DNA from 2 places in the Diaphorobacter sp. LI3 genome. Region 2 is predicted to be linked to the other one. Evidence: predicted binding sites of a transcription regulator. Region 2 holds the regulator's gene; the other holds the start of a gene.
What was found. Region 2 encodes FNR, which switches genes on or off when oxygen is low (the NO sensors DNR and NnrR bind a similar motif). Its sites were predicted from a motif close to TTGATNNNNATCAA; they were not measured.
Positions count from the first base shown of each region.

Region 1: a site for FNR is predicted at 1,598-1,611, ahead of MRB47_RS11945 (OmpW/AlkL family protein). Genes of this name have one in related genera too.

Region 1 is NZ_CP094346.1:2,582,670-2,585,901, forward strand. It holds gene egtD (L-histidine N(alpha)-methyltransferase) at 1-638, opposite strand, end outside; gene MRB47_RS11945 (OmpW/AlkL family protein) at 936-1,523, opposite strand; gene MRB47_RS11950 (DUF808 domain-containing protein) at 1,677-2,675, opposite strand; gene MRB47_RS11955 (hypothetical protein) at 2,790-3,221, shown strand.
Region 2 is NZ_CP094346.1:3,366,175-3,369,406, reverse strand. It holds gene ccoG (cytochrome c oxidase accessory protein CcoG) at 1-652, shown strand, start outside; gene MRB47_RS15745 (FixH family protein) at 714-992, shown strand; gene MRB47_RS15740 (hypothetical protein) at 1,069-1,356, shown strand; gene fnr (fumarate/nitrate reduction transcriptional regulator Fnr) at 1,398-2,141, opposite strand; gene hemN (oxygen-independent coproporphyrinogen III oxidase) at 2,313-3,232, shown strand, end outside.

The sequences.
Region 1 (3,232 bases), 780 kb from region 2:
ACGTCCTTGGGCAGGTCGAACCCGATCAGCAGGCCGCCATCGTCCAGCGCCAGTTCGTGCATGTGCCGCAGCAGGGCCAGTGCCTGGGGCGGGTCGAAGTTGCCGATGGACGAGCCGGGGTAGAAGACGAGGCGGCGCGCGCCGGGAACGTCCGGCGGCAGGTGCACACCCCGGGTGATGTCCGCGCCCACGGCGCGGGCATGCAGGCCCGGCAGTGCCACGCGCAGGCGCGCGATGGCATCCCGCAGGTAGTCGGCGGAGATGTCCACGCCCACGAAGTGCGTGGCCCGCACCAGCGCGCAGAGCTCGCGCGCCTTGTCGCAATTGCCCGCCCCGGGCTCGATCACCACACGCGCCGGGCCTACGGCCTGGGCAATGGCGTGCCCGTGGCGCCGCAGCAAGGCACGCTCGGTACGCGTGGGGTAGTACTCGGGCAGGCGGGTGATGGCCTCGAAGAGTTCCGAGCCCCGCTGGTCATAGAAATACTTGGGTGAGAGCGCCGCCTGCGGCTGCAACAGGCCGGCCAGGATCTCGCCGCGTTCGTCGGCCGAGGCCACACCCGCGGGCGGCCGCGGCGGTGCCAGGCCGAGGTGGTGAAGGACGCCGTCAAGCCGAGCAAGGGGAGAAACTGCAGACATAGCGCTGCAGCGTAGGCCACCTGCCAACGCGCCCCTGCAATCCAGCGACACCTCTTCAGGTAGGACGTACGCGCGATCTGCAGGGCAATCCACAGTGCACCTCTTGTGCCGGATTGCCCGCTGTGGTTGGCTTTTTCGCCGCCCAGCCAATAAAGGATCAAATCAGGCGGAAGCGCTTTCCCACCAAGCGCAAATAGCTCCTTTAATGAGAGCATCGATTTACCGTTCGCCGAGGATAAAAAAAAGGGCCGGCGCATGCGCCGGCCCACCCCACCATGAAGAACGGAACTTGCGTGCTTAGAAGCGGTAGCCCACGCCCACGCCGAACAACACCGGGTCAACCTTGAAAGTGCCCACGCCGCGCACGTCGGTGTCGATGTACACCTTCTTCACGTCCACGTTCAGGGACCAGTTCTTGTCCAGCGCATAGTCGAAGCCCACTTGCAGGGCACCGCCCCAGCTGTTGCGCTTCACGTCCAGGCCCGCGGGCAGCTTCACGCTGGAAAAGCGCGTGTAGTTGACACCAGCGCCCACGTACGGCTTGAACGCGCCGAAGTTCGTGAAGTGGTACTGCAGCAGCAGCGAGGGCGGCAGATGCTTGAGCGAGCCGATCTTGTCGCCGTTCAGGCGCACGTCGTGCTTTTGCGGGTAGGTCAGGACCAGTTCGGCAGCGAGGTTGGGCGTGAAGAAGTACGAGACGTCGACTTCAGGAATCCACTTGTCGTTGATGCTCACGCCCGCGTCGCCGGCGGCACCGTTGTTGGCGCTGTCCAGATGCACCGCGCGTGCACGCACCAGCCAGGAACCTTCCGCAACCTGCTGCGCGAAGGCAGCGCCGGAGGTCATCGCACACAGAACGGCCAGGGCCAGAAGATTCTTTTTCATGTTGACTCGATACGTTGGGTTGACCGGGGACGACCCCCGTTCACGTATTAAGCCCACGAGTAATATGGTCAATATTGCTGCAGATCAAACCCAGAATCTGTGTGTCTATTCGTATGTGTCTATTCCGTCACAAACGGCGGCATATGGCCTCACTCAATGCGTGCCATTGGCAGCCGCCTTGCCGCGCAGCCGTCCCACCAGCGTCCACCCCGCCAGCACCACGGCACCCGCCACCAAGCCCACCACGGCATTGAGCAGGTTGGTGACCAGCACCGACCACAGTCCGCCCAGCGGCCAACCCTGCACCGCCGCGCCCACGCCCTCGACGGCATGGTGCAGCGCCGGCACGCCATGCACCAGGATGCCCCCGCCGACGAGGAACATGGCTGCGGTGCCGACCACCGACAGTGTCTTCATGAGCCAGGGTGCGGCCGCGACGATGCCGCGGCCCAGGGCCTGTGCCGCGTTGCTGGCCTGGCGGCTGAGCCACAGGCCCAGGTCGTCCAGCTTCACGATGCCCGCCACGAGGCCATAGACCCCCACCGTCATCAGGACGGCGATGCCCGCCAGTACCGCCACTTGCTGCGCAAAAGGCGCGCCCGCGACGGCGCCCAGGGTGATGGCGATGATTTCGGCAGAGAGGATGAAGTCGGTACGCACGGCCGCCTTGATCTTGTCCTTCTCCACCCGCGCCAGGTCCACATTGGGATTGGCGTTGGCCTGCGCATGGATCGCGTGTTGCACGGCATCTTCCTCGGGCGTGTGCAAAAGCTTGTGCGCGAGCTTTTCGCAGCCTTCGAAGCACAGGAAGGCCCCGCCCACCATGAGCAGCGGCGTCACGGCCCACGGCGCGAACGCGCTGATGAGCAGCGCCGCCGGCACGAGGATGGCCTTGTTCACCAGGGACCCGCGGGCCACGCCCCACACGACGGGGATCTCGCGCTCTGCCCGCACGCCGGTGACCTGCTGGGCATTGAGCGCCAGGTCGTCGCCCAGCACCCCTGCGGTCTTTTGCGCCGCCACCTTGGTCATGACGGACACGTCGTCGGCCATGGCGGCGCTTTTCTTGGCGGCCACCTTGGTCATGAGGGCCACGTCGTCCAGGATGGTGGCGATGTCGTCAAGCAGGGTCAGAAGGCTGGCGCCGGCCATGGGTGAGTTCCTTTCAAGAAGCCGCCATTCTGAATGAAAACACCCCTAACGCATGTGGGACAAGCGCTGACAGCTATTGTTTTTGTAATAGGCGGGCAGGCGTACCATGGCGGCATGCCCTCTCGCACTGCGTCCTCGCGCCCCGCGCGCACCGCCGCCGCGCTAGCCGCGCTGGTGCTGTCCGCCTGCGCCGGCCCGTCGGCGCGCCTGGGCGTGGGCGTGCCGGTGGGGCCGTTCAGCGTGGGCGTCGGCGTGGGTTCGGGCGGCGTATCAGCCGGGGTGGGCACCGGCGTGGGGCCGGTGGGCGTCGGAGTGGGAGTGCACCCAAGCGGCCAGGTGACTGGCGGCGTGGGCGTGGGTGCCTCGGTTCCCATGGGCGGCGCACACGTCGGAGCCGGCGTGGGCTCATCCACCGTGCTGCACGATCCGTACCGGCCGTCGCAGCCACCCGCGCCGGCGGCGCCGTCTTCCGACAGTCCGCCGATGCAGTGGCGCGATGCGCAAGGGCGCATCGTGCCGGAGTGCCAGGTGCGCGGCGGCTGCTAGCCGCGCGCCGC
Region 2 (3,232 bases):
CGTAGATCACAAAGCTGCGGGACTGGGTGACTGCATCGATTGCACGCTGTGTGTCCAGGTCTGCCCAACGGGTATCGATATTCGCAACGGACTGCAATACGAATGCATTGGTTGCGGTCTCTGCGTGGACGCTTGCAATACCGTGATGGATAAGATGAAGTATCCGCGCGGGCTGATTCGCTTCTCGACGCAGAACGGCGTCAAGAACCACTGGACCCAATCGCAAATGCTCAAACGCGTGCTGCGACCCCGTGTGTTGTTCTATTCAGCGGTGCTGGTGGTGTTGTGCATTGGCATGCTGGCCAGCTTGGTGGTACGCACCCCGTTGAAGGTGGACATCGTGCGCGACCGCGCTGCGCTCTCGCGCATCGTGGCGGGAGGCAAGCTGGAAAATATCTACCGGCTGCAGATCATGAACGCCACGGAGGGGGCGCAGCGCTACACCATCAGCGCCCACGGTATGGAAGGGCTGGAAGTGGCGTCCGAGACCGCAATTGACATTGGACCGGCGGAATCGCGATGGGTGGTTGTCCGTCTTCAAATTCCGTATGGCTCAGCATCTCCTGGATCGCATACGGTGTATTTCGATATTCAAGCGCAGGGTGATAAAGCCCAAGTGGCAGAGAAATCCGTGTTCCTTGTACCCCGCTGAAGGCGGTCGTGGAATGCAAATGAACAAGCTGTGCTCATAAACGAGCGAGGAGTTGGTATAAATGTCGAGTAATTCCCCCATGAATCTGGAAGACGCAGGAAAGCCTTGGTGGACGTTTGGCCATGTCTGGCTTGTCATCGCGGGGCCGGTGATTGTCATCATTGCGGGCTTCGTGACCCTCTGGCTGGCCGTGAGCCAACCCGACCCCGTCATCGCGGAAGACTATTACCAACGGGGCTTGAACATCAACGAGACCCTGAAGGAGTCTGGGGGCGACATGACGCCTGCCATGAAGGGGCGCAACCATGCAGCTACTCCGCTGGAGGATCAACCGCGCTGACCGGCAGGGCGAGTCCTCTTTGCATGCCGGAGAACAGATGCTAGGCTGTCAACTACACTTGCTAGGAGATGGGCGAATGTGGATGCAACGATTGATGTGGATCGCGTGGCCGGCCTTTTTGATGGCGGGCGTCATGGAAATGGTAGTGTTCGCCTTCGTGGATCCAGAAGCGCTGCAGTGGTTTGATCAACCCCTGCATCTCTCGCGCGAAGGTGTGTATACCATCGCCTTCTTCACGTTCTGGGTCGTACTCATGGCTTCCAGCGCATTGACGACGCTGTTGTCACTCTCGCCCTTTGAGTTGAATCGCTGCCCCGTGCCCAAAGGGGCGCGGCCGGCTGATTGCGCCAAATACGTTTCCTGATCTTTCCGCCGATCAGTTATGAATGAACAAAAAACCGAGGCTTAATGGCAGGCTTGCTGGCTGTTGACAATGCGCTTCAGCGCATCGGTATCGACGATGCGCACATGGCGCTGTTTTACTTCCACAATACCTTCTTCCACGAACTTGGAAAACGTGCGGCTGACGGTTTCCAGTTTCAATCCCAGGTAGCTGCCGATCTCTTCGCGTGTCATGCGCAGCACCAATTCGGATTGTGAGAAACCCCGGGCATGCAAGCGTTGTACGAGATTCAACAGGAATGCGGCAAGGCGTTCCTCGGCACGCATACTCCCCAGCAACAGCATGACCCCATGCTCACGAACAATCTCGCGGCTCATGATCTTGTGCACATGGTGCTGTAGTGCCGTTACTTCGCGCGACAACTCTTCAATACGGTCGAAGGGCATGACGCATACTTCGGCGTCTTCAAGCGCCACCGCATCGCAAGTGTGGCGGTCGCTCACGATGCCATCCAGGCCGATGATCTCGCCCGCCATTTGAAAACCCGTCACTTGATCGCGACCGTCTTCGGTGGCGACACAGGTCTTGAAGAATCCGGTGCGGATGGCAAAAAGGGATGTGAAGGGTTCACCGTTCCGGAAAAGCGTGCCGCCACGCTTGATCTTGCGTCGTACAGCAACAATGTCATCGATGCGCTTGAGTTGCTGGTCGTCCAGACCCACGGGCATGCACAGCTCACGCAGATTGCAGTTTGAGCAGGCAACTTTGATGGTCTGGAGATTCGTATGCATGGGAACCCTGTTCATGGCTTGAGCTTACCTCTGAACGGCTGGGAGACATGGAATGCCGTAGGCCGTTGGACGACTTTGAGCCGAAGTCAAATTGTCGCCACAAGGACCTTATGGGCGCTTGATCAACGTCAAGGACTCATGGGGGACTCTACGGCACAGTGATATGAAAGTGCAAGGAATCCCGTCATGACCGTTGTTACAACAGAGCTCCTGCGTCGTTTTGACGTCCCAGGGCCGCGCTACACCTCTTATCCGACTGCTGATCGTTTTGTCGAGGCTTTTGGCGAGCGGGAATACATCCTTGCGCTGCAGCAGCGTCGCGTGGGTTCGGTAGCCAAGGCGATGCCTTTGTCGCTTTATGTCCACATCCCGTTTTGTGAATCGCTGTGCTATTACTGCGCGTGTAACAAGATCATTACCCGGCATCCAGAGCGGGCAGAGGTCTACTTGCGTTACCTCAGCCGTGAGATCGACCTGCATACGGCGCACTGCGGTGTGGGTCAGCATGTGAGCCAGCTGCATTTCGGCGGAGGCACGCCTACTTTTCTGACGGATGACGGTTTGCGCGAACTGATGGGCATGCTGAGGCGCAGTTTCGTCCTCGTTCCGGGGGGGGAGTACTCCATAGAAGTGGACCCCCGGACCGTGGATGAAGCGCGGCTGGGATTGTTGGCGGAGCTGGGTTTCAATCGCCTGAGCTTTGGCGTGCAGGATTTCGACCCTGAAGTACAAAAGGCCGTGCACCGCATTCAGCCTGCCGAAAAGGTGTTCGCGTTGGTCGATGCGGCTCGGAAGCTCGGGTTTGAATCGGTGAACGTGGATTTGATCTACGGGCTGCCGCGCCAGACACCGGAGTCGTTTGATCGCACCTTGGAGCAGGTAGCCGAGTTGCGGCCAGACCGGATCGCGCTGTATGCGTACGCTCACTTGCCAGAACGCTTCAAATCGCAGCGACGCATCATCACGGCCGAGTTGCCCATGGCTTCGGCCAAGGTGTCCATGTTGGCCCGGTCACTTGATGTGTTCCAGGAAGCCGGCTACGTCTACGTGGGCATGGACCATTTCGCTCTGCCAGACGATGCGCTGGCGGTGGCCAAGCGGCAAGG